Regions from separate parts of the Paenibacillus xinjiangensis genome, predicted to be linked through region 1. Evidence: predicted binding sites of a transcription regulator. Region 1 holds the regulator's gene; the other holds the start of a gene.
The links. Region 1 encodes CtsR, which represses protease genes until heat stress. Its sites were predicted from a motif close to ATGGTCAATAAAGGTCAAACA; they were not measured.
Positions count from the first base shown of each region.

Region 1 (15,399 bases):
CCATCCAATTGGATAGACCCCCTGATCATCACAGCTATCCTTGCAGCTCAGAGTATAACCTCTAATAGTAGAAAAGGTACACTTGTTATCCACTAATCCACATTGTTCGTTATAATTAACGGTTCACTTTCACTATACACAGTGAATAAGTTGAACGATATATCCTTCCAGAGGGTTAATAGGATGTGGATTGCCGCTATCCACATGTGAATAACTTTTGGTCACATCACTTTTCCTCCAATAGAGACCACTTATCCCTACAATCGGATGCAAATGGGTTGTTTCTTTCTGATTTCCTTCTATATCATATCCTTCTTATCCCCACTCTGTTCATAACTCTGTTAATGAAATGAACAATCGCTTAACACACTTATGCACAGCTGTTCATAAATTCGGTACAAAGTAAAAGAATGATTAGGACGGCTGTGTATAAATAACGGTTTTCCACACCATGATAGGTAATACAGATAGCTGCTCCTTAACAGTGTACAATCGTCAGAAAATTGAAATTCCATCACTTGACCTTTATTAAATTTTGCGTATAATAAGATTAAAGTCAAAGAAAGTCAAAGTCAGTTGGGGCCGCATAGTATAATGCATCAACACGCTCCATGCAGCACAGGGAGGTTGGTGATATGCGAAACATTTCTGATCTCATCGAGCAGTATTTGAAGCAGATGCTGCAGGATAGCCCGGATGGCACTGTAGAGATACAGCGCAATGAATTGGCGGATAAGTTCTCGTGTGTACCGTCGCAGATCAATTATGTCATTAGTACCCGGTTCACACTGGAGAAAGGATACATGGTTGAAAGTAAGCGCGGAGGCGGAGGCTATATACGTATTCAACGGGTGGACTTGCCGGCGCTTAAGACGATTCAATTCCACATCCATCAAACGATTGGTGATTGTGTCGAACAAAGTGTCGCAGAGGGACTGATTTATCAGCTTGAAGAGGCGATTCTTATAACGAAACGCGAGGCTAATCTGCTTCGGGCAGCAGTTGATCGGGATACGATTGCAGTTATGCTGCCATTACGTGACGAAATAAGAGCGCGTATCTTACGGTCCATGCTGATTTCACTGTTAGTCAAATAACAGCTGAACACGCAACTGTATGTAGAGGAAGGAGGGGATTCGGCTTGATTTGCCAAGAATGCGGCAATAAGCCGGCGACGCTTCATTTTACCAAAATCGTTAACGGTGAGAAAACCGAATTTCACATCTGTGAATCTTGTGCAAGGGAACGCGGTGAAGGGATTCCAGGAGCTTTTAACGGATTCTCTATTCACAGCCTCTTGTCGGGCCTTCTCGATTTTGACCCATCAGGAGCAGCCGGGACGAAAGGAAGCAAAGCGCAGGAAACGATACGCTGTGAAGAGTGTGGATTAACTTATGCACAATTCAGTAAGATAGGGCGGTTTGGCTGCAGCTCATGCTACCGTCAGTTTGGAGAACGGTTAGATCCGTTGCTGAAACGGGTACATGGTAATACAGTTCATATCGGCAAAATTCCTACACGCTGCGGTGGACAAATACAGTACAAACGTGAAATTGATCAATTGCGCAGGGATTTGCAGAGCCGTATTGAACAAGAAGAATTTGAGAGCGCAGCTCACATTCGGGATCGAATTCGTGAGCTGGAGCGTAAAATAGTAGACCTGTAAGGCCGATTGAAGGAGGGTTCCTCTTGACGAAACGTCGTTTCTCACAGCAACCGTTAAGCGATTGGATGAAGGGTGATGGACCAGATTCCGAAATCGTAATCAGCAGTCGGATACGAATCGCTCGGAACTTGCGTCATCTGCCATTCCCAATGTTGGCTACTGGCGAACAATCGCTTGAAGTGATGGAACAGCTAACAGCAATCGGCAATTCAGATAAGCTGGAGCCGATTGGTAAGTTCGACACCATCATCTTGTCGGAGCTCAACCAGCTTGAACGACGCGTTTTAGTGGAGAAGCATTTAATTAGTCCGAATTTAGCTAATGAGTCGCGTGGCGGTGCTGTTATTCTGAGTGATAATGAAGCTGTGAGCATCATGATTAATGAAGAGGATCATCTGCGCATCCAATGCTTATATCCGGGATTCCAGATAAAAGAGGCTTGGGAGCTTGCTAACCGAATCGATGACATATTCGAAGCGGAAGTAAACTATGCGTTCGATGAGCGAAGAGGATACTTAACGACCTGTCCTACGAATGTAGGCACTGGCATTAGGGCATCCGTCATGATGCATTTGCCAGCGCTTGTGCTTACGAACCAGATTAATCGAATTCTATCAGCGGTTACACAAGTTGGCTTGGCTGTTAGAGGATTATATGGGGAAGGCAGCGAAGCATTAGGTAACTTGTTCCAGATATCGAATCAGATTACGCTGGGACAATCAGAGAATGAAATTATCGACAATTTATACGGTGTAGTCAAGCAAATCATTGAGCATGAGAAGGCAGCAAGAGTAAGGCTGATGTCTGATTCGCGCTTGCGAATTGAAGACAGGGTGAAGCGGTCTTATGGTATTCTCGCTTATGCAGCGGTTATGGATTCCAAGGAATCTGCACAGCGGTTGTCTGATTTAAGGCTTGGCGTCGATCTAGGCTTACTGGATGATGTATCACCACAGGTGATGAATGAATTAATTGTAATGACACAGCCTGGGTTCCTGCAGCAGATATTCAATGAACAAATGAATTCGGAGCAGCGGGATTATCGAAGGGCTGAATTAATCCGCAATCAATTGCGGAGTCAAACCGAGCATGGGGGTGCGTGAACATGATGTTTGGACGATTCACTGAGCGGGCACAGAAGGTGCTGGCGTTAGCACAGGAGGAAGCGGTACGTCTAGGGCATAACAATATCGGAACAGAGCATATTTTGCTCGGTCTGATACGTGAAGGGGAAGGTATTGCAGCTAAGGCTTTGATCGGTCTTGGACTTGGTCTTGAGAAAATTCAAGATGAAGTGGAAGCTTTAATCGGCCGGGGACAAGAACAGCCGACGAACATTGCCTACACGCCGCGTGCCAAAAAAGTGATTGAGCTGTCTATGGACGAAGCAAGAAAGCTTGGACACACTTACGTTGGAACAGAGCATATTCTACTTGGTCTGATTCGTGAAGGGGAAGGCGTTGCAGCAAGAGTACTTAATAATCTCGGCATTAGCCTTAATAAAGCACGTCAGCAAGTCTTACAGCTGTTAGGCAGCAGTGAAGCAGTATCCAGCAATCACGGTGCTCCTTCTAATGTAAGCACACCGACGCTAGACGGCCTAGCAAGAGATCTAACGGCTTTCGCCAAAGAGGGCAATCTTGATCCGGTTATCGGTCGCAGCAAAGAAATTGAGCGTGTAATTCAAGTGCTCAGCCGCCGGACGAAGAACAACCCGGTACTGATCGGTGAACCTGGTGTCGGTAAGACAGCTATTGCCGAAGGACTTGCTCAAAAAATCATTGAGAATGAAATTCCAGAAACTCTTCGTGACAAACGTGTCATGACGCTCGATATGGGCTCGGTTGTAGCCGGCACCAAATACCGCGGTGAGTTCGAGGATCGACTCAAAAAAATTATGGATGAGATTCGCCAAGCCGGCAACATCATTCTGTTCATCGATGAGCTTCATACGCTAATCGGAGCAGGTGGAGCCGAAGGGGCAATCGATGCTTCTAATATATTGAAACCCGCGCTTGCACGTGGTGAGCTGCAGTGCATTGGCGCTACAACGCTTGATGAGTACCGTAAGTATATCGAGAAGGATGCTGCACTGGAGCGTCGATTCCAGCCAATCACGGTTGATCAGCCTTCTCCAGATGAAGCCGTTCAGATCCTATATGGCTTGCGTGATCGTTATGAGGCGCATCACCGTGTCAAAATCACAGATGAAGCAATCATTCAAGCAGTGAAGCTGTCTGACCGTTATATTACGGATCGCTTCCTGCCGGACAAAGCGATTGATCTTATCGATGAGGCTGGCTCTAAGGTACGTCTTAACTCGTACACCGTACCGCCTAACCTGAAACAGCTGGAGAACCGTCTGGAGGATATCCGCAAGGAGAAGGACGCTGCTGTTCAGAGTCAAGAGTTCGAGAAAGCAGCTGCTCTTCGTGACACGGAGCAAAAAATCCGTGAAGAGCTTGATGTTACGAAAAACCAATGGAAAGAAAAACAAGGACGTACCGATTCGGAAGTGACTCCGGAAGATATTGCTCAGGTAGTGGCTAGCTGGACTGGAATTCCAGTAAGCAAGCTGGCTGAGGAAGAGACGGAGCGCTTGCTCAAAATGGAATCTATTCTTCATGGTCGGATAATCGGTCAAGAAGAAGCGGTCAAAGCAGTGTCCAAGGCGATGCGCCGTGCACGTGCAGGACTTAAGGATCCGAAGCGTCCGATGGGATCCTTTATCTTCTTAGGCCCAACAGGTGTCGGTAAGACAGAGCTTGCAAGAGCATTGGCTGAAGCTGTATTCGGTGATGAGAATGCGGTTATCCGCATCGATATGTCCGAGTATATGGAGAAGCATTCGACCTCACGACTAGTTGGAGCGCCTCCGGGCTATGTTGGCTATGAAGAAGGCGGTCAATTGACCGAGAAGGTTCGCCGTAAGCCTTATTCCGTAGTATTGCTGGATGAGATTGAGAAGGCGCATCCTGAAGTGTTCAACATCCTGCTTCAAGTGCTGGAGGACGGCCGTCTGACCGATTCCAAGGGCCGCGTAGTCGATTTCCGCAATACGCTCATCATTATGACTTCTAATGTAGGTGCGGATCAGATTAAACGCAACTCGTCATTAGGCTTTACAGCCGTACAAGATGCGGGTCGTGAGTTTACACAAATGAAAGACAAAGTGCTCGGCGAGCTTAAGAAGAGCTTCCGTCCAGAGTTCCTGAACCGGATCGACGAGACGATCGTGTTCCACTCTTTGGAGCAAGAGCATATCTCGCAAATCGTGACACTTATGTCCGAAGATCTGCGCAAACGTCTGAAGGAGCAAGAGGTCGACTTCGTATTGACCGATACAGCCAAGGCGTTCCTAGCCAAAGAAGGTTTCGATCCGCAGTATGGAGCTCGTCCACTGCGCCGGGCTATTCAGAAGCATATTGAGGATCGGTTATCCGAGGAGCTGCTGATGGGTAATATTCAAAAAGGCGATACGCTGACGATTGATGAAAAAGACGGTGGTTTGACCGTTACCAAAACCACAGGCAATGAAGTGGTGCCTGCATCAGAAGAGCCAGCAACGAAATAAAATAGAGGAGAATGCCTTCTAATAGGAGGGCATTCTCCTTTTTTATGTACAGGGGATCAGTTGCATTAAGGAGACAATAAGACTATAGCTATATTGACAATGAGAATCATTATCGTATATACTGCATCTATTGAAACTATACAAATCAACAGATAAGTCAGATGTAGCTTTTATATAAACGTCGTTAATAAGTAGTGTCACTAATAAACCCGAGATGAGGTATTGCCCATGCTACGTATACAACCCGATGGTTGGGCTGCAGTCAAGCCTTTGCCAAGCGAGCTAGTGAAGCAATTCGTAAGAGCCGCACACATGGATCTGGATATGGTGAAGCGAATGTTGCAGGAAGAGCAAGGACTGCTTCACGCGGTCTGTGATTGGGGAGACGGTGACTGGGAGAGTGCGCTTAGCGCAGCAGCTCATGTTGGGCGTCGGGATATTGTACTCTATTTGATCGAGCAAGGTGCGAGCATGGATTTGTTCACGGCGGCTATGCTGGGCAAGCTAGGTATCGTTCATGCCATCATTAGTGATGATCCATCTCGTATTCATGCAAGGGGTCCACATGGTATTCCTCTTATTGTTCATGCCAAAATGGGCGGAGAAGAAGCACGCGGTGTCTATGCGTACTTGCAAAGCCTTCAATAACGGTAATAGTTAGTTTGCCTAGGAGGATGTTAAATATGATCGTTGTAACCAATACCATCAAAGTCAAAAAGGGTCATGGGGAGTCGGTTGCTGAGAAGTTCAAGGCCACTAAGGGGATAGAAGAGTCGCGTGGCTTCATTCGCATGGAGGTTCTTCTAACAGAAGGCCTTACGGAGCATGATGAGCTGAAGGTATGTACGACTTGGAATGATAAGGCTTCATTCGAGGGATGGGTGAACAGTGATTCCTTCCGACAAGCGCATGCACATCGCAGCAAGTCAGCAGCCAAGGATCATAATCAGACAGAGGCTAATGCTGAAGGGGAGCGAATCATGCTGGGATCTCAGCTAACGACACATAAAGTATTGGTATCCAAATCACTGATTAATCAAGCTTAAAAGCTTAGGCGTTTAGGAGGAGTCCCTTCATCCAACAATGGATGACAGGGATCTTTCTGCTTTATAAATGAAGAAAGGGTTTATACGATCAGAATTAAATGGTAAACTTTGAATGATAGTGTTGTTAAAAGGAGCTTGGCATGGCAAAAATAAAACTGAAGTTTGTTTGTACAGAATGTGGGAATGAGTCGCCAAAATGGCTCGGTAAATGCCCTGGATGCCACGCTTGGAATTCCATGGTGGAAGAGAAGGAGACGGTTGTGAAGACGCAAGGGATTGGTCTTCGCTCGGTTCAGACTCAGACGAAAGAAAAACCACAATCCATCATACATATAGAAAGCGGGCAGGAACCGCGCATCGAAACGCGGCTTCTGGAGCTTAATCGCGTGCTTGGGGGCGGAGTTGTCCCCGGCTCTCTAATTCTTGTCGGGGGAGATCCTGGTATCGGAAAGTCTACGCTGCTGCTTCAAACCTCACATGCGCTTGCGTCTAAAGGCTTGAAGGTCTTGTATGTTTCCGGGGAGGAGTCTGTTCGGCAGACACGTCTGCGTGCGGATAGACTCGGAGCACTCAGTGAAATGCTATATGTGTTTTGTGAGACGAACATGGAGCAGATTAACGATGCCATTGAGAATCTTCAGCCAGATTTTCTAGTTATCGATTCGATTCAGACCGTGTATGATCCGAATGTGCAGTCAGCACCTGGCAGTGTTGCGCAGGTAAGGGAATGTACCGCTCATTTCATGCGAGTTGCTAAGATCAAAGGAATTGCTACCGTGCTGGTCGGACACGTGACCAAAGAAGGGGCAATAGCTGGTCCGCGCTTGCTCGAGCATATGGTGGACTGCGTACTTTATTTCGAAGGAGAGCGTCATCATACCTATCGCCTGCTTAGAGCGGTCAAGAACAGGTTCGGTTCAACGGATGAGATCGGAATATTCGAGATGGGTGAGCAAGGTCTGCGAGAAGTAGCTAACCCCTCCGAGCTATTCTTGTCCGAGCGACCGCTGGGTGTGTCTGGATCGACGGTAGTAGCAAGCATGGAAGGTACACGGCCGGTTCTTGTGGAGCTGCAGGCTCTAGTCGCACAGACGAATTTCCCTTCTCCAAGACGGATGTCTACTGGCATCGACCATCACCGTATGGCACTCATTATCGCCGTATTAGAGAAGCGGATTGGCATGGTACTGCAGAATCAAGACGCGTACTTGAATGTGGCTGGAGGCATTAAGCTGGATGAGCCGGCGGTCGACTTAGCTGCGGCCGTCTCGTTAGCATCGAGCTTTCGTGATGCCCCGACAAGGCCATACGATGTTATTTTTGGCGAGGTTGGCTTGACGGGAGAAGTTAGAGCTGTGTCCCGTGCAGAGCAGAGAGTCAAGGAAGCAGAGAAGCTAGGATTCAAACGGGTTATCATGCCAGAGAAGAGCTTGAAGGGCTGGAAACCGCCTGAGGGCATTGAGATTATCGGCGTCAGTACGGTAACAGAGGCACTTTCGGCAGCACTTGGATAGGGGGCAAATGATGAAGGAACAAAGTCAGCTAGAAATTATGAATCAATTATTGCAGCTAGTAGCACCCGGTACCCCGTTCCGTGAAGGGCTCGAGAATGTGCTTCGGGCCAAAACGGGCGCTTTAATCGTGGTAGGCTACAGTCCGGAAGTGATGGAAGTCGTCGATGGCGGGTTCTCAATTAATTGTGATTTTTCACCGAACTACTTATATGAATTGGCCAAGATGGATGGCGGCATTATTCTGAGCGAGGATATGCGGCGCATTCTATATGCCAACACCCAGCTTATTCCGAACAGCTCGATTCCTTCCATAGAGACCGGTATTCGCCATAGGACGGCAGAGCGTGTTGCTAAGCAGACTGGCAAGCTGGTCGTATCGATATCACAGCGACGGAATATCATTACCTTATACCAAGGGAACCTGCGCTACTCCCTGAAGGAAATGGGCGTCATTCTGACCAAGGCGAACCAAGCGATACAGACGCTGGAGAAATACAAGGTCGTTCTAAGCCAATCGTTGACGAACCTGTCTGCTCTTGAGTTCGAGGAGCTGGTAACTCTGCAGGAGGTTGCTCATGTCGTGCAGCGCCTGGAGATGGTGCTCCGCGTGAAGATGGAGATCAAGCGTTATGTGACGGAGCTGGGTACAGAAGGCCGACTGATTGCCATGCAGATGGAAGAGCTGGTTAACGGCGTAGATGAGGATGCTTGGTATTTACTTAAGGATTATGCGAAGGATAATGGGGATGACAGAATCAGAGAGCTTCGTGTTAGTCTCAAGAAGCTGAGCTCCGATGAGCTGCTCGATGCGCCGCCGATTATCCGATTGCTTGGCTATCCTCATACGGGGGCTATGGCTGAGGAATCAGTATCGCCGCGCGGCTACCGATTGCTGAACAAAATTCCTCGTCTGCCGCTCATTATTATGAATAATCTGATTGAGCGGTTCGGTCGTCTGCCACATATTCTGATGGCTACGATTGAGGAACTGGACGAGGTCGATGGCATTGGCGAGGTGCGTGCAAGGGCTATCAAGGATGGGCTAAAGCGTATTCAAGAGCAGATGTTCATTGACAGACAAATTTAAATCTCATACAATGGATGGAATGTGTACAGCAGTATGATCATACATTAGTAATCGGTTTTAGGGTATAGTAGAGAAGAGGTGGAATAGATGATTACAAAGTCGATACCGAGCCTTCTCACGGTGGGGAACTTATTCCTCGGAATAGTCGCCATTATTTTAGTTTTCAATGAAAAGCCTGAACTGGCAGCGATGATGGTTATTATCGCTATGCTTCTTGACGGTGTTGACGGGCGAGTAGCGCGTGCATTGAATGTGCAAAGCGAGTTCGGGAAAGAGCTCGATTCCTTATCAGATGTGATTTCGTTCGGTGTAGCGCCGGCCTTTATTATGTATGTTGTTGCCTTTCAAGATTTGAATCCGACGATTGCTTATAGTATTACAGCTTTATTCCCGATTTGTGGTGCTTTGAGGCTTGCACGCTTCAACGTTGTAGCGGGTAAACCTGGTTATTTCATCGGGCTGCCGATTCCTGCAGCTGGCGGAGTGCTTGCTACCCTTGCATTGTTCCAGGGAGATATTGTAGTCTCCGTATTGCTCGCGAGCACGTTGGTGCTATCCCTGTTAATGGTTAGTACGATTAAATATCCGAATTTCAAAAAAATCGGTATCTCTAAAGGCGCGATTTGGATGATTCCTGGAGTTGTGGCATTAGCCGTACTGCTAGGAATCCTATTCCCGAATCAGCTGTCCAAAATTATTTTTGTACCGTTGCTCTTGTATGCGCTGTATGGGTTAAAAAAAAACGTTGATCGCCGTGTGAAGAAGCGAATTCGCAAACGCCGCGGCAAAAACTCTGACCTGCCTGATGATAATGTGCAGTCGGAGACACCAGCTTGATCGACTGTTAGGACAGCAAGGCAATAAGAAAACCGCCCGATCCATTCCACTGTGGAATGAATCGAGCGGTTTTTTTTGACTTCAGGTTAAGTTGAATAATCCAAGCGTTGAGCATTTGTCGTATTCGTCAGCAATAACCTCATCTAGTTGAATGTCGAGTAGATTGCACATCGCGGTCATGTAGAACAAGTTGCGTCCCAGCTCCGCCTTCATCACATCCCGGCAAGATTCACATACCTGACCGGATAGATGGCTTTGAAGCGTGGATTTTGCATTTTCGAGATTGAGTTCATCCGAGTATTGCTGCTTGCGAGCATTAAGTTCGATACAGCCGCAATCTGTGACGGCTTTGGATATCGCCCGATTAACAGATGCTCCGGACTGGCCAAATTTAGACATCACATCTAGTAAGCTTCGATGCCTGAGCAGCAATTCAGATACTTGCTGCTGGAATTGATCCAACGTTGGAGCGCTCATCGGTACCACCTCTTTTCATCAGCTCATTCAGAAGTTATCTCCTTTTCCATTATAAGCCTATCGGTTGTTCTTTTCAAAATTAAAAATCATTCACCATGACGGTTAGCGTGTCCAAAATTGGAACATAATTGTAATGGAGGTGGAAGATATGGTAAGACGTTTTATTCAAATCATTGGTATGCTGTTCGGTGGAATGGCTGGTGCTGAAGTGCATAGTATGACGAGCGGAGCGGGAATCTGGTCAGAACCGTCACTCGGAATGCTGCAGCGTTCAGGCTCTTATTACATGTATGTGGCAATTGGCGCCGTATGCGGTGTGGTTGCAGCTACGATGGTAGCGAAGCAGCTCATTCGTTTCATGCAAAAAGGGGCAGAGCATACCGCAGAAATGCCAATAAAGGATTTATTTGCAGGGATCGGCGGCTTGTTTCTTGGATTGCTGTTGTCAGTACTGCTATATCCGGCTGTATCGGAGCTTAGAGGTCCCGGTATTCTACTGCCGGCAGTGATGTCGTTGTTGTTTGGTTATTTGGGGCTTAGAATCGCTTGGCACAAAAAAGAAGAGCTGGCTGCAGCGACAGCCCACATGCTTGAACAGCGGAAGGCGCCTGCTATACCGGATGAGACAAGCGGCTTCGAAGAACATAAAATTCTGGATACCAGTGTGATTATCGATGGTCGAATTGCAGATATTTGCAAAACAGGATTTATTGAAGGCACGCTCGTCATTCCAGAATTCGTACTGGAAGAGCTGCAGCACATTGCGGACTCGTCGGATTTGCTGAAGCGCAACCGCGGACGTCGGGGGCTCGATATTTTGAACAAAATTCAGAAAGAGCTTGATGTACGGGTGCTTATTTATGAAGGTGATTTCGAAGAAATCAGCGAGGTAGACAGCAAGCTTGTGAAGCTGGCGAAAGCGCTCAAGGGCAAGGTCGTCACCAATGATTTCAATCTTAATAAGGTATGCGAGCTGCAAGGAGTATCTGTTCTTAATATTAATGATCTGGCGAATGCAGTTAAGCCGGTCGTGCTGCCTGGAGAAGAAATTATCGTACAAGTTATCAAGGACGGCAAAGAACATGGTCAAGGGGTCGCTTATCTCGATGATGGCACGATGATTGTTGTGGAAGGTGGACGCGAGTATATCGGTACGACAATGGAGGTGCTGGTGACCAGCGTCCTGCAGACATCTGCCGGCAGAATGATATTCGCCAAGCCGAAGCTGTTGGAAAAAGCTCAGTAAAAGGTTATAGTAGGAGTAACTAGCTGCTATGATCGATTCGAATAATTGACTAGCATGCTTATTTCAAAATATAAGACTATATGTTGAATGGTATTCGATACAATACATAGTCTTCTATTTCTACGAGTAACGGGTGCCGTCCTCCTGCAGAGGACGGCGAAGCCGTTTCTTCTTGGGAATCAGTATGAAGGTAGGCGGGCATAGTCATGAAATCACAATGGGGAGTCGTTGTCGTCGCAGCCGGACGCGGTTCGCGTATGGGAACGAAAGAAAGTAAACAATATTTGCCTCTTCAAGGTAAGCCAATCATCGTCCATACGCTGGAGCTGTTTCAATCGTTGGACAATATTGCGGATATAGCGCTTGTCGTAGGTGCGGATGATGTGGAGCGCTGCAGCCAGCTTGTTCAAGAATATAGCCTGAATAAAGTGACGGCTGTCGTTGCCGGAGGCGGAGAGCGCCAGCATTCGGTACATGCAGGAATTAAGGCGCTGTCGCCAGCCATTGAATGGGTCATGGTTCACGATGGGGTACGGCCTCTCGTAACACCGGAAGCGATTCGTGCTTGCTGTGTCACAGCGAAGCAAGTGGGGGCTGCTGTTCTTGCGGTACCGGTCAAGGATACGATTAAACAGGTAGACGATGCAGGTCTGATCGTGGCAACACCGGACCGTCGAAGCTTGTGGGCGATACAAACGCCGCAGGCTTTTCGTCGTGAGCTGCTGGTTACTGCGCATGAGAGTGCCGAGGCTGAGCAGTTTCTAGGCACGGATGATGCGATGGTCGTAGAGCGTATGGGTGCTGCTGTGGCAATAGCAGAAGGGGATTACACCAATATAAAGATTACAACGCCAGATGATTTGCCATGGGCGGAATTTTTGCTTGGAAGCAGGAGAAAGGGGAAGAATTGAAATGATTAGAGTGGGACAAGGCTTCGATGTGCATCAGCTTGTGGAGGGCAGACCGTGTATTATTGGCGGCGTAAAGATTCCATATGAGAAAGGCCTGCTAGGACATTCCGATGCGGATGTTCTGCTGCATGCGATAACGGATGCTATACTGGGTGCGCTTGGGTTAGGCGATATCGGCAAGCATTTTCCCGATACAGATGCTGCGTTCAAGGATGCGGACAGCTTGAAGCTGCTGGAAGAGGTATGGGCAATGGTAGAAGAACGCGGCTACAAGCTGGGGAATATTGACTCTACAATTATCGCTCAGCGTCCGAAGATGCTGCCTTACATTTCGCAAATGTCCGAGGTTATCGCTCGTGCTCTGCATGCAGAGGTGTCGCAGGTGAACGTGAAGGCGACGACGACGGAGCAGCTAGGCTTCACCGGAAGAGGAGAGGGAATTGCTGCGCAGTCTGTTGTTTGCTTAATAAAGAATGTGCTATGATTTTCATTAAAATAAAACGATTTGTACATATGCTTGGATGATACGGAAGGGGTTAATACAATGACACAAGAAGTCCGCGTTCGGTATGCGCCATCACCGACTGGCCATTTACATATCGGCAATGCAAGAACGGCCTTATTCAATTATTTGTTCGCTCGCCATCATGGCGGCAAATTTATCGTTCGTATCGAGGATACCGATGTGAAGCGCAACGTTGCCGGCGGTGAAGAAAGCCAGCTTACTTATCTGAAATGGCTCGGAATCGATTGGGACGAGAGCGTTGATATCGGAGGAGGCTACGGTCCCTACCGTCAGACGGAGCGTCTGGATATTTACCGTGAATATTGGCAGGATCTGCTTGACCGCGGGCTTGCTTACCGCTGCTATTGCACGCAGGAGGAGCTTGAGCAGGAGCGGGAAGAACAGACCGCACGCGGTGAGACGCCACGCTATTCGGGACGTCATCGTGATCTGACGGAGGAGCAGCGTCAGTCGTTCGAAGCGGAGGGACGTGTGCCTAGCATTCGCTTCCGTGTACCTGAGGGGAAGACTTATGCGTTCGATGATATTGTCAAAGGCTCCATCAGCTTCGATACGGTGGAGATGGGCGATTTCGTTATTGTAAAGAAAGACGGCATTCCAACGTACAACTTCGCGGTTGTCCTGGATGACTACCTGATGAAGATCAGCCACGTGCTGCGTGGTGAGGATCATATATCGAATACACCGCGTCAACTGATGATCTATGAAGCATTCGGGTGGCAGGCGCCGAAGTTCGGCCATATGACTCTTATCGTGAATGAGAGCCGCAAGAAGCTGAGCAAGCGTGACGAGTCCATTATCCAGTTCATCGAGCAATACGATGGCCTAGGGTATTTGCCGGAAGCCTTGTTCAACTTCATTGCACTCCTTGGCTGGTCTCCGGAGGGTGAGCAGGAGATGTTCACGCGTGAAGAGCTTGTACAAGTGTTCAATGCAGATCGCCTAAGCAAGAGCCCTGCCGTATTCGATACGCAGAAGCTGAGCTGGATGAACAATGAATATATTAAGAAAACAGAGCTGCCACGACTGGTTGATCTATGCTTGCCGCATCTGCAGAAAGCCGGACGCACGTCTGAGGAGCTTGATGCAGCAGGCCGCGCTTGGGTAAGCGATCTTGTTGCCCTGTATCAAGACAAGCTGCGCTCTGCGTCTGAGATTGTACCACTAACCGAGCTCTTCTTCCGTGACAACGTGGAAGATGAGGAGGAAGCTGCGGCTGTGCTGGCTGAAGAGCAAGTGCCTGTAGTGCTCTCCGCGTTCTTAGCTCTGGTAGAAGCGGGCGGCGATGAGCCGCTGGCGGTAGATGGCATTAAAGAAAACATTAAAGCCGTACAAAAGGAAACCGGCTTCAAGGGCAAGCAGCTCTTTATGCCAATTCGTGCAGCACTCACGGGACAAACGCATGGCCCTGATCTTAATCAATCCATTGCTCTGTTAGGCAAAGATAAAGTGATGAGCAGACTGCGCGGACGTCTAGGTCAATAGTATAGGCACAATTCCCTTGTCACCTATTTGGGTATTCGTTATACTGGTACTACCAATAACAATTCGATGAAAAGAAAAGCCATGAACAGGAGAAGTACGTTCTGCTGGATTTACAGAGAGGACAATCATCATCCATGCAACGCTTTGCTCATGCAGGGCCGTAGGATGTAGGCTGTGAGTTGTCTAGTGCGGGGGACGGAAATATGCACCTGGGAGCTTTGCTTCTGAGCCGTATCTATAGCCATACCGTACCTACCGTTACAGCGGAGGATGGCGAGGATCGGGGTAGGCAGCAACGTCAGCCTGCGTTAAGGGCATGAAGACGGACAGCCGGATCGGCAGCCAGTTCAAGCTTACGAGCCGCAAGGCAGTTAGCTTAGGGCGGCGCGATAGTAATGTAAGGCAGTCCAAGCAGAGTGGAACCGCGACGTTACACGCCCGCCTCTGCAGCATCTCATGCTGCAGAGGCTTTTTATGTTGATCATTTTTCAATAATGTCTCGTCGTGCAAGAAGAACCGCCGGTTGTTGGAGTCACTAAGCGTAAGGAGATCGCATTAGTGAAGCTGGAGAGGAGAAAATCCATGTTCCGCCATTATCAATCAGATATTAATGCGGTGTTCGAGAATGATCCAGCGGCTCGCAGTCGCTTCGAAGTGATCTTCACGTATTCCGGCTTACATGCGATATGGGCTCATCGGACGGCACATTTCTTTTACCGTAACAGATGGTATACGGTAGCGCGTATAATATCGCAGGCTAGCCGTTTCATGACAGGAATTGAGATTCATCCGGGGGCCACTATTGGTGAGCGTTTATTTATCGACCATGGGATGGGCGTTGTCATTGGGGAAACCTGTGAAATCGGCGATGATGTCGTCATCTATCAAGGGGTTACCCTTGGGGGTACCGGAAAAGAAAAAGGGAAGCGGCATCCTACCATTGGCAACAATGTCGTGATTGGCTCCGGCGCCAAAGTATTAGGTTCCTTCCAGGTGGGCGATAATTCAAATATCGGATCTAATGCGGTTG
Region 1 covers NZ_JCAALS010000035.1:50,841-66,239, reverse strand. Annotated here, with positions in the region: gene AC6ESP_RS26280 (CtsR family transcriptional regulator) at 636-1,097, shown strand; gene mcsA (protein-arginine kinase activator protein McsA) at 1,142-1,666, shown strand; gene mcsB (protein-arginine kinase McsB) at 1,690-2,769, shown strand; gene clpC (ATP-dependent protease ATP-binding subunit ClpC) at 2,772-5,240, shown strand; gene AC6ESP_RS26260 (ankyrin repeat domain-containing protein) at 5,469-5,888, shown strand; gene AC6ESP_RS26255 (antibiotic biosynthesis monooxygenase) at 5,924-6,286, shown strand; gene radA (DNA repair protein RadA) at 6,427-7,800, shown strand; gene disA (DNA integrity scanning diadenylate cyclase DisA) at 7,811-8,887, shown strand; gene pssA (CDP-diacylglycerol--serine O-phosphatidyltransferase) at 8,975-9,724, shown strand; gene AC6ESP_RS26235 (nucleoside triphosphate pyrophosphohydrolase family protein) at 9,806-10,201, opposite strand; gene AC6ESP_RS26230 (PIN/TRAM domain-containing protein) at 10,350-11,447, shown strand; gene ispD (2-C-methyl-D-erythritol 4-phosphate cytidylyltransferase) at 11,654-12,358, shown strand; gene ispF (2-C-methyl-D-erythritol 2,4-cyclodiphosphate synthase) at 12,360-12,842, shown strand; gene gltX (glutamate--tRNA ligase) at 12,903-14,369, shown strand; gene AC6ESP_RS26210 (hypothetical protein) at 14,628-14,861, opposite strand; gene cysE (serine O-acetyltransferase) at 14,928-15,399, shown strand, end outside.

Region 2 (15,399 bases), on a different contig from region 1:
TGAAGCGGAAGAAATGATGGAGCTTCTTCATTATGAGCTGGAGCGTCCAACTCCCCTCACGAACATCAAGTCGCGTGAGGGCATGGTCGAGCATGACCAGGCCCGCAGCCTTCTTGAAGAAGGCAAGTTCGCGGAAGCTGTACGTATTCTAGAGCAGATCATTGAATCACAACCGGACTTTCTTGCGGCACGCAACAACCTGGCACTTGCCTTTTATTATATGGGCATGTTCGATAAGGCGATGGAGACGATCCATGAGGCGCTTGAGCTTGAGCCAGGCAATCTGCACGCACTGTGCAATCTGGCTATCTTCTATCAGCATGCGAATGACTCGGAGAGCCTGACTCCACTCATTGCGCTGCTTCGCAAGACAGCACCCTTCCATCAGGAGCATGTGTTTAAATTAGCTACTACGATGGGCATCTTAGGAGAACATGAATCAGCCTATCGCCATTTCATTCGGCTGCTTAAGGATGCTGAGCTGCATCAGGACCCGTGCTTGTATCACTACGCAGCTGTAGCATCATGCAATATAGGTCGCCTTACAGAAGCGGAGCGGCTATGGAAGCAAGCGGCTAAGCTGGACCCGGATTCCGGTATCCCGCGTTATTATATGGAGCAGCTCGAGATTCTGAAGGGCGGCGAGAATAACGCTTCGATCAGCTATCACTACCATCTTCCCTTCGAGGAGCAGTTCAAGCTGTGGGAGAATTCCTCCGATGGCCTGCCTGATCATATGAAGCGTGATCCACTCGTTCGTTCCTCCTTCTTCTGGGCTCTGCGCCATGGCGACCAGCATACCAAGCTGCAGGTTATTCAAGCGCTTGGCATGATTGCGGATAATGAAGTGAAGGATGTCCTGCGTTCATTCCTTATGGAAGAGGCTGAGGACGATTACTTGAAGCGAATTGCGATCTTCGTCCTTCGTACCATCGGAGTGCAGGAGCCGCTGCAAGCGGTGCTTGAAGGGAAAGCAACCGTCATTGAGCCTAATCGGGTGCCGTCGCGGCTTCCAGTCTGGGAGGACAAATGGCAGGCCGTTGTAGAAACGGCACTGAGCCGTATGAACAAGCATTATGATCTCGTTCAGCAGCATGATCTCATGACACTCTGGGTCGAGTTTCTGTCTCGGGTATATCCTGATGTTCCGAAGCTTACGAAGGTCGAAGGCTGGGCAGCAGCTCTTGAATATTTGACGGCTAAGATGCATCGTCGCACGATATCCTACCATGAAGTATCACTGAGATATGGCACATCAATAGCAACGGTCAGCAAGAATGCCAAAAAAATTGATGAGGTATGCGGTATAAAGGAGAAAATGAAGTCTATAAGCTCATTCTTCTCTCTAGGCCAGCCTCTCGAATAGTCGGTTGTCCCCACAAGTCAGCTGAGGCTGAAGGGTGTTATTCTAAAATTACAGGAGGCATACACGATGTACAAATCCATTATTATAGGAACTGGCCCTGCCGGTCTAACCGCTGCAATCTATCTGGCTCGTGCGAACATGAATCCCCTGATTATCGAGGGACCTGAACCGGGCGGCCAATTAACGACAACGACTGAAGTGGAGAACTTCCCAGGCTTCCCTGAAGGTATCATGGGTCCTGAGCTGATGGCTAATATGCGCAAGCAAGCAGAACGCTTCGGTGCTGAGTTTATTACGGGCTGGGTGAACAGCGTCGATATGTCAGAGCGTCCATTCAAGCTTCAAGTAGAAGGCAAAGGAGAAATCGTTGGCGAGACGATTATTATCTCCACAGGTGCTTCTGCTAGATACCTTGGCATTCCAGGTGAGAAGGAGAATGTCGGTCGTGGTGTCAGCACTTGTGCAACCTGTGACGGATTCTTCTTCCGCGGCAAAAAAATCATCGTAGTCGGCGGCGGAGATTCGGCTATGGAGGAAGCGAGCTTCCTGACTCGCTTCGCGACTAACGTAGAGCTGGTTAACCGCCGTGATGAGCTGCGCGCTTCCAAGATCATGCAGGATCGTGCGCGTGAGAATGAGAAGATCGGCTGGAGCTTGAACCGTACACCTGTAGAGGTTGTCGCTAACGGCATGGGTGTAACGGGCCTCAAGGTCCGCAACAACGAGTCTGGCGAAGAAGAGGTTATTGAGACGAACGGTATCTTCATCGCTATCGGCCACACGCCGAACACGAAGTTCCTTAATGGCCAGATCGATACAGACGAGCATGGCTACATCAAGGTAAACCCTGGCACTTCTGAGACGAACATCCCTGGTGTGTTCGCTTGTGGAGACGTTCAAGATAGTAAATATCGCCAAGCGATTACAGCAGCAGGCAGTGGTTGTATGGCTGCTCTGGACTGCGAACGGTTCATTGAAGGAAGCATTACGCATGATTGGAGCAAGTCGCTGTAATTGTACTAGCAGGCTTCCTCATAAGGCCCTTTCCTTGGGAACTACCTTCCTTCGGAAAGGGCTCTTTTTGAGAAAGAAACATAGATCGAAGCTGGCATAAATGCTGGGCGTAACAGCTGAATGCTGGCCTGCCGCCTGTCTTGACCGGAAGAAGGCGTTCGCTTATAGTGAACAGATAAGATTATATAATGAGGTGGACTAGGAATGTCTCAAAAGATTTACGTTGGAATCGATGTCGGTGGTACCGCCATCAAGGTCGGATTATGCGATGAGTTTGGACAATTGCTTCAAACCTACGAAGGGCCGACGGAAACAAGTAAAGGAACAGACACTATCCTTCATAATATTGCACAATATGCACGTAACATTGTCGCTGAGTCAACTTACGAGTGGGACGCAGTTGGCGGTGTAGGTGTAGGTATTGCTGGATTCCTAGACATCCCGAATGGCTATGTGAAATTCGCTCCTAACCTGAAAATTCGTGATGTGAACCTGAAATCCTATTTGGAGCAGGAGCTCCAAGTGACGGTGAAGGTTAATAATGATGCGAATGTGGCAGCTCTCGGCGAAGCATGGGCAGGTGCTGGCAAAGGCATCGACAACTGCGTCTGCTATACACTCGGCACAGGTGTAGGCGGCGGTATCATCATCGGTGGTAAAATCGTAGAAGGCTTCGCTGGCATGGCAGGCGAGCTTGGACATATATCGATCGTACCAGATCTGGAAGCTATCCAATGCGGATGCGGCAAAATGGGCTGTCTTGAGACCGTGTCCTCGGCAACGGGCATTATTCGTATGGCAAAAGATGCGGTTGAGCGCGGAGATCGTACTTCTTTATCCCAAGTTGAGAATATAATGGCTAAAGACGTAGTTGATGCAGCCAAAGCTGGTGATGAGGTAGCTGCGCGCATCGTGAATCGTGCTGCTTATTATCTCGGCAAATCTATGGCTGTCATGGCTGTTGTACTTAACCCAGAATGCTTCATCATCGGAGGCGGCGTATCGAAAGCTGGCGAGTTCCTGTTCGAGCAAATCCGTGAAGTATTCGACAAGTACACGCAGAAAGAAGCGAAGGATGGCGTCAAGATCGTTGCAGCAACTCTTGGCAATAACGCAGGAGTAGTAGGCGCAGCCGGTCTCATTCTACGTTCATAATGATAGGCAATAATAGCTCTGCGACGGGCAAGGAGGGGACAGTTATGGAAACGGGAGCGATGTCGAAGCTTGTTATTATTACAGGAATGTCAGGTGCAGGCAAGACGATTGCCGTGCAAAGCCTAGAGGATCTTGGCTTCTTCTGTGTCGATAATTTACCGCCAGTGCTAATTCCTAAGTTTGCGGAGCTTATCGAGCAGTCCAATGGCAAGATCGGAAAGGTAGCACTCGTTATCGATTTGAGAGGCCGTGAATTCTTCACTGCTTTATCGGAATCGCTAAGCTTTATTCGTGAGCATTCTACGATTAGCTGTGAAATTCTATTCCTCGATGCGACGGATGAGGTGCTTGTACAGCGTTACAAGGAGAGTCGTAGACGCCATCCGCTGACTCCTGAAGGAATGCCGCTTGAGGGCATTCGTCTGGAGCGCAGGATGCTGGAGGATCTGAAAGGATCAGCGTCACAGGTTATCGATACGAGTACGATCAAGCCAGCGCAATTGAAAGAGAGAATCGTATCAAGATTCACGAATCTGGAGCAGAACAGCCTTTCTGTGAATGTCACTTCATTCGGCTTCAAATATGGTATTCCCATTGATGCCGATCTTATTTATGATGTAAGATTTTTGCCTAATCCTCATTATATTGATCATTTGCGCCCGAATACCGGTCAGACTCCGGAAGTATATGAATACGTAATGAAATGGCCGGAAACGCAAACTTTCTTGACGAAGCTGCTGGATATGCTTCAATTTTTAATCCCTCTCTACCATAAGGAAGGGAAGAGCCAGGTCGTTATTGGTATTGGCTGTACGGGCGGCAAGCATCGCTCGGTGGCCATTGCCGAATATTTGGGCCGCGTGCTCGGCAGCAGTGACACGGAACGGGTCCGTGTCAGTCACCGTGATGCCGACCGTGATAAGCATTGACGGGGTGAGAGAATGCAGGCTAGGCACAAAATAATAAGGCGCCCCAAAATCGTCGTTATCGGCGGTGGAACGGGTCTCTCGGTCATGCTAAGGGGTCTGAAGGAGAAGCCGCTTGATATTACGGCGATCGTTACTGTAGCTGATGATGGCGGCAGCTCCGGCATTCTTCGCAATGAGCTGCAGATTCCGCCTCCGGGCGATATTCGCAATGTCATTATGGCGCTCGCAGATGCCGAGCCGCTGTTGACTGAAGTGCTCCAATACAGGTTCAATAATGGAACTGGACTTGCAGGGCATAGTCTAGGCAACCTTATGCTGGCGGCTATGACGGACATCTCCGGCGATTTCGTTACGGGCGTGCGTGAGTTATGCAAGGTACTTGCGGTTCGCGGTCAGGTGCTGCCTGCCGCAGGCCAAGCGATCGTGCTGAAAGCCGAGATGACTGATGGTTCTATTGTCGTCGGGGAATCGATGATTCCGAAATCGGGGAAAGTTATTAAGAGAGTGTTCATCGAGCCGGACAATGTAGAGCCGTTAGCTGAAGCGGTAGAAGCCATTGAACAGGCAGATGCCATTCTCATTGGACCAGGCAGCCTATATACGAGTATTATTCCTAACCTGCTAGTGCCTAAGCTTGCAGACGCTATTGTGGACTCCTGCGCAGTGAAGTTGTTCGTGTGCAATGTGATGACACAGCCAGGAGAGACAGATAATTATTCAGTTAGCGACCATTTGGACGCGATTTATGATCATATTGGGCATCATCTATTTGATTATGTTATTGTGAATGACGGTGAGATACCTCCTCAGGTTGAGGATAAATATGCAGAGCTTGGAGCCAAAGCGGTTCATCTGGATCTGGATGAGGTTACCCGCAGAGGCTATGAAGTTATTGCAGACCGGCTTGTGCTGTTCCGAACGTTCCTGCGTCATGATGCAGAGCGCCTCAGTCATCATATCTATAAGCTGGTGGAAAACTGGATGTTAAGAAAGAGGTGAAGGAACGATGTCATTTGCGGCGCAAACGAAAAAGGAACTGACGCTGATTGAAGCCGATTCCTGCTGTGAACGGGCTGAGCTGTCTGCCCTTATCCGGATGAATGGTTCTGTCAGCGTATCCAGCCGCAAAGTCGTACTGGACATCTCTACCGAAAATGCTGCTATTGCACGTCGAATCTATTCTTTGTTGAAAAAGCATTTCGAAGTGCACGTCGAGCTTCTCGTTCGCAAAAAAATGCGGCTTAAAAAAAACAATGTCTATATCGTTCGAATTCCTACGCAGGTTCAAGAAATATTGAGCGAGCTGCGTATCGTTTCGGAGGGGTTTGTTTTTAATTCGGGTATTGATAAGGATATAATCAAGAAGCCTTGCTGCAAACGATCTTATCTAAGAGGGGCTTTCCTTGCTGGGGGCTCTGTGAACAATCCCGAAGGATCGTCATATCATCTGGAAATTTCCTCGATGTATGAGGAGCACTGCGGCGCTCTGGTGACGCTTGCTAACAAGTTCGATCTGAATGCCAGATGTATTGAGCGCAAGAAAGGCTTCGTGTTCTATATCAAGGAAGGCGAGAAGATTATCGAGCTCTTGAACATTGTCGGAGCCCATCAGGCGCTGTTCAAGTTCGAGGATGTCCGAATAATGCGCGACATGCGAAACTCGGTTAATCGGATCGTCAATTGTGAAACAGCTAATCTCAATAAGACAATCGGTGCGGCTGTTCGGCAGATTGACAACATTAAGCTGCTGGAGAGAGAGATCGGTCTGGATAACCTGCCTGATAAGCTCAAGGAAGTTGCAGTTGTACGACTTCAGCATCCGGACATCAACCTCAAAGAGGTTGGAGAGATGCTCAAAGGAACGGTCAGCAAATCCGGTGTTAACCATCGATTGCGCAAAATTGATGAACTAGCTGAAAAATTACGAAATGGTTAAACTTTTTTCCTAGTGCAACCGATGTTATAATGATATAATAATGTACAAAAAGGCTTATTATATGGCAAATTTGCGGGTGTCGGTGATGTCCGCCTAGCGGATTCTCTCACTGGACGTTTAACGGAAGATAAGAAAGTATAGCGTATGTTCGTATATACAACGCTTATCTTTCTACGCGGAACGATTGCTTGCCGCCATAGCTTGACGGCAGCCGTTCACGCTTGATTGATTATGAAATAGGGGGTATGGTTTCCATGACAAGGCTTCCAGTTGTCGTTCGTCTCAAAACTGGTCTTCATGCAAGACCTGCAGCACTATTCGTTCAAGAAGCTAACAAATTCTCCTCCGAAGTATTTGTAGAGAAAGACGACAAGAAAGTGAATGCCAAATCGATTATGGGAATTATGAGCTTGGCGATTAGTTCCGGTACGGAAGTATTCATAAGTGCAGAAGGTTCGGACGCAGAACAGGCTGTAAACGCTTTAGTCGCACTGGTCAGCAAAGAAGAGCTGGAGAACCAATAGCAGCAGGATCAAGATAAGCGCTCGCAGCATTCCTAGTGGATGCTGCGAGCGCTTTTTTTGCGTATGCAGCATAGACAAACGAAGGGCCATCCTCACTTGGAGAATGGCCCTTCGTTTATTAGAATTATACTCTTTCGATGACTTTGTCCACGAGGCCGTACTCTCTTGCTTCTTCAGCGCTCATGAAGTAATCGCGATCCGTATCCTTCTCGATACGCTCGAGCGGTTGGCCGGAACGATCAGCCAGAATGCCGTTAAGCTTGTCGCGCATCTTCAGGATGCGGCGAGCGCGAATCTCAATATCGCTCGCTTGGCCTTCTGCGCCTCCAAGCGGCTGATGAATCATGACTTCACTGTTCGGAAGCGCGTAACGCTTGCCTTTGGCACCAGCTGTGAGCAGGAAAGCGCCCATGGAAGCCGCCATGCCGACACAGATCGTCGAGACATCCGGTTTGATGTATTGCATCGTATCATAAATGGCCATCCCGGCTGTAATCGATCCGCCTGGGCTGTTAATGTAGATAGAAATATCTTTCTCCGGATCATCTGCTGCCAAGAATAGCAGCTGGGCAATAATGGAGTTAGCTACGACGTCATTCACGCCAGATCCGAGGAAAATAATGCGATCCTTCAGAAGTCGGGAATAAATGTCATATGCGCGCTCTCCGCGATTGTTTTGCTCAATAACCATAGGAACGAAATTCATGTCCAACTTAAGTCCCCTCCTCGGAAAATAACAAATATAGTGTTGCCGTATTCATATAATAGCGGATAGTCAAACAAAAGTCAAAGATAGTCAAACTACCTATGTGGGAAAGGAATAGCCACCTGCTGATAAGGAAAGGCTGCTTGCTTCATAGATACAAAAAAACCGCCCTCTGCAGGGCGGTTAGGTTATATGTTGTAGGTGATAATAAAAATAGTGGCGCGCCCGCTAGGAATCGAACCTAGATCTCAGGCTCCGGAGGCCTACGTCATATCCATTGGACCACGGGCGCATATAAAAGGAACAGCGAGACTTAGTATATGCTATTCCGTCTGAAAAAGCAAGATCGGGTCCGTAAATAAATTTGAGAAAATGGTGACAGTAAGCGATTACAAGTCCAAATGTACTATTGCTATGTTAACTATTATTCGTTAAAATAAGGGTGGGACTTAAATTGATCATGCGGGACGGTAATAGTCCAGCGATCATATCCTTAAGCCGATGGAGTGAACATATAGAAGATGCGCCAGATTATTGAACTGCAGCAGCAGCTTCTCCCAGATTTGCTCGACGTGATGAGAAAGCGGTATTTGATTTTGCACCAGGTGATGCTCTCCGGTTTGATCGGCCGTCGTACATTAGCTACAACGCTATCGATGACTGAACGAGTACTGCGTGCCGAGACCGATTTTCTGAAATCGCAAGGCTTGCTTGAGATTCATACAGCGGGCATGCGGATAAGCGAGGCGGGCAAACGGCTACTGGAAGAATTGGAGCCCTTCTACAAAACGATATTTGGCTTATCTGAGCTTGAGGAGTTAATTAGAAGTGCATTCGGGCTCTCGCAGGTTGTCATTGTAGCCGGCGACTCGGAAAGCTCTTCCCATACCAAGCGTGAGCTGGGTAGAGCAGCCTGCCAAGTGCTCAGTAAAGTGATGAAGCAGGATGATGTGGTAGCGGTAACCGGTGGAACGACAATCGCTCAAGTTGCCAACTACCTAACAACAAATGCACCACTCAAGACGAATTGGTTCGTACCAGCAAGAGGCGGACTCGGAGAAAGTATGGATTATCAGGCCAATACGATAGCTTCAACAATGGCTAAGCGGACGGGTGCTAATTATCGGCTGCTCCATGTTCCGGATCATCTCGGGGATGAGGCCTATGCCTCACTGATGCAAGAGCCGAATATTCGCGAAATCGTAGAAGTCATTAGAAGGGCCCGAATCGTCGTTCATGGAATCGGGGACGCTAAAGTGATGGCGAGACGCAGAAGGCTCGAACCAGAGGTCATTGATGCAATCGCTGCTGAAGGAGCTTTAGCTGAAGCTTTCGGGTTTTATTTCGACCGAAGAGGCGAGGTTGTCCACAAAATGCAGACGGTAGGATTACGACTCGAGGATATTGTGAAGACTGAATGTGTTATAGGTGTTGCAGGGGGCAAGAGTAAGGCTGAGGCCATCGCCGCTGTAATGAGATTCAAGCACAATGATGTCCTCATAACCGATGAAGCAGCAGCACTTGAGATTGCAGCTATTATCGAGCAGCAGAGCTGAACATAAGCACGCTAAAAGAAGTGATCATGACGATTTGCGGCTTGCTCATGCGATAACCGTGAAACGTTTTGAAATATATAAAGCATTTAAAAACGCTTAGGAGGAAACAACAATGGTTAAAGTAGGTATTAATGGTTTCGGACGTATCGGCCGCAATGTTTTCCGCGCAGCACTTAACAACAAAGATGTACAAATCGTGGCAGTAAATGATCTTACAGATACTAGCACACTGGCACATCTTCTTAAATATGACACAACTCACGGTACTCTTGACGCTACAGTTGAAGCTAAAGAAGGCGCAATTATCGTTAACGGTCGTGAAATCAAAGTATTCGCAGAACGTAACCCAGAGAACCTTCCTTGGTCTTCTGTAGGCGCTGAAATCGTTGTTGAATCCACTGGTATTTTCACAGCGAAAGAAAAAGCTGAGCTTCACTTGAAAGGCGGCGCTAAGAAAGTTATTATCTCCGCTCCTGCTACTAACGAAGATATCACAATCGTTATCGGCGTTAACGAAGATAAATACGATGCAGCAGCTCACACTGTTATCTCTAACGCTTCTTGCACAACGAACTGTCTTGCTCCGTTTGCAAAAGTATTGAACGATAAATTCGGAATCGTTAAAGGTATGATGACTACTATTCACTCATACACAAATGACCAATCCGTACTTGATGTGCCGCACAAAGACTTGCGTCGTGCTCGCGCAGCTGCTGAGAACATCATTCCTTCTTCCACTGGCGCAGCAAAAGCTGTTTCCCTGGTTCTTCCTGAGCTTAAAGGCAAATTGAACGGTATGGCTATGCGTGTTCCTACACCTAACGTATCCGTAACTGACCTTGTAGCTGAACTGAAAGTTGACGTTACTGTTGAAGAAGTTAACGCAGCACTCAAAGAAGCTTCCGAAGGCGCACTTAAAGGCATCTTGAACTACAACGAATTGCCGCTTGTATCAAGCGACTACAACAGTGATCCTGCTTCTTCCACAATCGATGGTCTGTCGACTATGGTTGTTGAAGGCAACATGGTTAAAGTTATTTCTTGGTACGACAACGAGTGGGGCTACTCGAACCGTGTAGTTGACCTCGCTGCTTATATCGCTAGCAAAGGTCTGTAAGCTTAACAGCCTTTTCCCACAATTGCATGGAACGCTTCCGTCCCGGATCGGCCGAGAGGCTGATTCCGGGACACGCTCAAGTCTGCGGCGCTCCCGGGAGTTCCGCGAAACTTAGCGGAACCTTGTAGCCCGTGTGCTTACTTCAGCTGAAGCGAGTTCATGGGAGGGGCGTTTCTTCTTATAAGAGAAGGAACGCCTTTTTTTTGCTGATATTGACCTGCTGCAGCCAGACCGCTTAAAGCTTAAGGCTCGGCAATGAACGATGTACCTATAATCAGGGAGGCTATAACAAATGGCTAAACAAAGTGTTCGTGACGTAGAAGTAGCAGGCAAACGCGTATTTGTGCGCGTAGATTTTAACGTACCGCTCGAAGATGGTAAAATTACAGATGACAAGCGTATTCGTGAGACGCTTCCAACCATTAATTATCTGATTGAAAAAGGCGCTAAAGTTATTCTTGCCAGCCACCTTGGCCGTCCAAATGGAGAAGTAGTTGAAGAGCTTCGCCACACGGCTTCTGCAGCTCGTCTCTCTGAGCTTCTGGGCAAGCCTGTGACTAAAGCTAATGAGTCTATCGGCGAAGCTGTTAAAGCGCAAGTGAACGCATTAAACGAAGGCGATGTATTGCTGCTTGAGAACGTGCGCTTCCACGCTGGCGAAGAGAAGAATGATCCTGAGCTTGCAAAAGCATTCGCAGAGCTTGCTGATCTGTTCGTGAACGACGCTTTCGGTGCTGCTCACCGTGCTCATGCATCGACTGAAGGTATTGCTCACCACATCCCAGCTGTATCTGGCTTGCTGATGGAGAAAGAGCTGGACGTGCTTGGCAAAGCGCTTAACAACCCTGAGCGTCCATTCACAGCTATCGTTGGCGGCTCCAAAGTGAAAGACAAAATCGATGTTATCAACAAAATGATCGAAATCGCTGACAACATCATCATTGGCGGCGGCTTGTCGTATACGTTCTTCAAAGCACAAGGCCACGAAATCGGCAAATCCCTCGTTGACAACTCGAAGCTTGATCTTGCTCTTGAGTTCATCGAGAAAGCGAAATCTCTGGGTAAAAACTTCCTGATTCCAGTCGACATCGTTGTTGCGGATGATTTCAGCAAATCAGCTAACACTCGCATCGTTGACGTTGACGGCATCCCTGCTGATTGGGAAGGCATTGATATCGGACCGAAAACACGTGAAATCTATGCTGATGCAATCAAAAACTCCAAGCTTGTTGTATGGAACGGACCGATGGGCGTATTCGAAATCGAGCCATTCTCACACGGTACACAAGCTGTAGCTAAAGCATGTGCTGAGACTGCTGGTTACACAGTAATCGGCGGCGGCGACTCTGCAGCAGCAGCTGAGAAATTCGGCCTTGCTGATCAGATGAACCATATCTCAACTGGCGGCGGCGCTTCTCTGGAATTCATGGAAGGCAAAGCGCTTCCTGGCGTTGTTGCTCTTAACGATAAATAGAGTTCAAGCTTCACCAATTCTTTTTAGGAGGTTTACTACGATGAGCAGAAAACCAATTATCGCTGGCAACTGGAAAATGTTCAAAACGGTATCCGAAGCTGTATCCTTCTTCGCTGATATCAAAGGCGGAGCAGAGGTAGAGGGCGTAGAGAGCGTAATCTGTGCACCTTACACAACTCTTCCGGCTCTGGTTGAAGCAGCAAAAGGCACAACAATCGCGATTGGCGCGCAAAACGTGCATTTCGAGGACAACGGTGCATACACAGGTGAAATCAGCGGCGTAATGCTGAAGGATCTTGGTGTGAAATATGTTATTCTTGGACATTCGGAGCGCCGCGCATACTTCGCTGAGACGGATGAGATTGTCAACAAAAAAGCACATGCAGCATTCAAGCATGGCTTGACGCCGATTATCTGTGTAGGCGAGAAGCTTGAAGAGCGTGAAGCGAATGAAACGAAGGATGTTGTTAAAGTGCAGACGGAAGCCGCTTTCCAAGGTCTATCCGCAGCGCAAGCAGCAGAAGTCGTTATCGCTTACGAGCCAATCTGGGCAATCGGAACTGGCAAATCTTCGACTTCAGAGGATGCACAAGATGTTATCGGTTATATCCGCAGCGTAGTAGCAGGCTTGTATGATGCTGCAACAGCTGAAGCTGTACGCATTCAATACGGCGGCAGTGTTAAACCTAACAATGTAGCTGAGTATCTCGGTCAAACCGACATCGACGGCGCGCTTGTAGGCGGCGCTAGCTTGGAGCCGGCATCCTATATCGCTCTTGTCCAGGGGGCAAAGTAATATGTCCCGTAAACCTGTAGCTCTCATTATTCTTGACGGATTCGGTTTACGCGACGATGTAACGGGCAATGCCGTTGCACAAGCAAAGAAGCCAAATTATGATCGGTATTGGTCGACTTATCCGCATACGACGCTAACAGCGTCAGGCGAAGCTGTCGGCTTGCCTGAAGGGCAAATGGGCAACTCCGAAGTGGGCCATCTTAATATTGGCGCAGGACGGATTGTCTATCAAGATTTGACCCGCATCAGCAAATCAATTCGCGATGGCGAATTTTACGATAATGAAACCATTCTTGGTGCAGTGAATCATGCGAAGGCGAACAACAAGAAGCTTCACCTGTATGGCCTCTTGTCAGATGGCGGCGTTCATAGCCATATTGAGCATTTATTCGCTCTCCTCGATCTAGCTAAGAAGGAAGGTCTTACGGAAGTATACATTCACGCTTTTCTAGACGGCCGCGACGTGTCGCCAGATAGCGCGAAGGGATACCTGGAGAGACTGCAAGCGAAGATTGAAGAGGTTGGCGTAGGTCAAATAGCGACCGTTCAAGGACGTTATTACGCAATGGATCGTGACAAGCGCTGGGAACGGACTGAGAAATCATACCGCGCCATGGTTTATGGCGATGGCCCGCAATACACGGACCCAATCAAAGCGGTAGTTGAATCCTATGAGAAATCCGTTTATGATGAATTCGTTATGCCAACCGTTATCGTTGGCGCGGATGGCAAGCCTGTTGGTCTTGTGGAATCGGAAGATAGCGTCATCTTCTTCAACTTCCGTCCTGACCGTGCCATTCAGCTTGGACAAGTATTCACGAATGAGGATTTCCGCGGTTTCGACCGTGGCGAGACCGTTCCGAAAAACTTGTACTTTGTCTGCTTAACGCTATTCAGTGAAACAATTGGCGGCTTCGTAGCGTATTCACCTAAGAACCTGGACAACACGCTTGGTGAGGTTCTGGTACAGAATAACAAGAAGCAGCTGCGTATTGCTGAGACAGAGAAATATCCGCACGTAACGTTCTTCTTCAGCGGCGGCCGCGATGCCGAGCTTCCGGGTGAGACTCGCGTACTCATCCCTTCGCCGAAGGTCGCAACTTACGACCTGCAGCCAGAGATGAGCGCTTATGAAGTAGCAGCAGCAGCTGTTAGAGAGATCGAAGCGGACAAGCATGACGCAATCATTCTCAACTTCGCGAATCCCGATATGGTTGGTCACTCCGGTATGCTGGAGCCGACGATCAAAGCGGTTGAAGCAACGGATGAATGTCTGGGCAAAGTAGTAGAAGCGGTTCTTGCCAAAGGCGGAGCTTGCATTATTACAGCTGACCACGGCAATGCAGATATGGTATTCGACGAGAATGGCCGTCCTTTCACGGCACATACGACGAATCCGGTTCCATGTATCGTTACCGTAGCTGGCTCAGAGCTTCGCGAAGGCGGCATTCTTGCTGACTTAGCGCCTACAGTACTTGATCTGCTGGAGCTTGCTAAGCCGATAGAAATGACTGGCCTGTCCCTTCTTCAGAAGTAATAACAACAAATTCTAATTCCATTCAAATTAAAAGGAGTGTTACACACATGTCTATTATCGTTGACGTATATGCACGCGAAGTGCTTGATTCCCGCGGTAACCCAACTGTTGAAGTAGAAGTATCCCTAGAGTCCGGCGGCCAAGGTCGCGCTATCGTTCCATCCGGCGCATCCACTGGTGCTTATGAAGCTGTTGAGCTTCGCGACGGCGACAAAGGCCGTTACCTTGGCAAAGGCGTTCTGAAAGCCGTTGACAATGTTAACTCCATCATCGCTCCTGAAATCATCGGTCTGGATGCACTTGATCAAGTAGCAATCGACCGCAAAATGATCGAGCTTGACGGTACGCCTAACAAAGCAAAACTAGGCGCTAACGCTATTCTTGCTGTATCGATGGCTGTTGCTCGCGCTGCAGCTGACGCTCTGAACGTGCCTTTGTACACTTACCTTGGTGGATTCAATGCAAAAACGCTGCCAGTTCCAATGATGAACATCATCAATGGCGGCGAGCACGCTGACAACAACATCGACGTACAAGAGTTCATGGTTCTGCCAGTTGGCGCTGCTGACTTCAAAGAAGCTCTTCGCATCGGTGCTGAAATCTTCCATAACCTGAAATCGGTATTGAAAGATAAAGGCCTTAACACTGCAGTTGGCGACGAAGGCGGCTTCGCACCTAACCTTGGTTCGAACGAAGAGGCGATTACTACAATCATCTCCGCGATCGAGCTTGCTGGCTACAAACCAGGCGTTGACGTATTCCTCGGTATGGACGTTGCTTCCACTGAGTTCTACAAAGACGGCAAATACCACCTTGAAGGCGAAGGCAAATCGTTCACATCTGCTGAATTCGTTGACCTGCTCGCTTCATGGGTTGATAAATACCCAATCATCACAATCGAAGACGGCTGCTCCGAAGATGACTGGGAAGGTTGGAAATTGCTTACTGACAAACTCGGCGGCAAAGTACAACTCGTTGGTGATGACCTGTTCGTAACGAACACTGAGCGTCTGTCTGATGGTATCGAAAAAGGTGTAGGTAACTCGATCCTGGTTAAAGTTAACCAAATCGGTACCCTGACTGAAACATTCGATGCAATCGAAATGGCTAAACGCGCTGGTTACACAGCGGTTATCTCCCACCGTTCCGGTGAGAGCGAAGACAGCACAATTGCTGACATCGCTGTTGCTACGAATGCTGGTCAGATCAAAACAGGCGCACCGTCCCGTACGGACCGCGTTGCGAAGTACAACCAATTGCTTCGCATTGAAGACCAACTGTCTTCAACT
Region 2 covers NZ_JCAALS010000029.1:51,014-66,412, reverse strand. Annotated here, with positions in the region: gene AC6ESP_RS23960 (tetratricopeptide repeat protein) at 1-1,366, shown strand, start outside; gene trxB (thioredoxin-disulfide reductase) at 1,433-2,380, shown strand; gene AC6ESP_RS23950 (ROK family glucokinase) at 2,585-3,535, shown strand; gene rapZ (RNase adapter RapZ) at 3,580-4,464, shown strand; gene AC6ESP_RS23940 (gluconeogenesis factor YvcK family protein) at 4,477-5,463, shown strand; gene whiA (DNA-binding protein WhiA) at 5,471-6,400, shown strand; gene AC6ESP_RS23930 (HPr family phosphocarrier protein) at 6,655-6,924, shown strand; gene clpP (ATP-dependent Clp endopeptidase proteolytic subunit ClpP) at 7,049-7,630, opposite strand; tRNA gene AC6ESP_RS23920 (tRNA-Arg) at 7,848-7,922, opposite strand; gene AC6ESP_RS23915 (sugar-binding transcriptional regulator) at 8,152-9,186, shown strand; gene gap (type I glyceraldehyde-3-phosphate dehydrogenase) at 9,299-10,303, shown strand; gene AC6ESP_RS23905 (phosphoglycerate kinase) at 10,596-11,777, shown strand; gene tpiA (triose-phosphate isomerase) at 11,818-12,573, shown strand; gene gpmI (2,3-bisphosphoglycerate-independent phosphoglycerate mutase) at 12,575-14,110, shown strand; gene eno (phosphopyruvate hydratase) at 14,158-15,399, shown strand, end outside.
Region 2: a site for CtsR is predicted at 7,707-7,727, ahead of clpP (ATP-dependent Clp endopeptidase proteolytic subunit ClpP). Genes of this name have one in related genera too.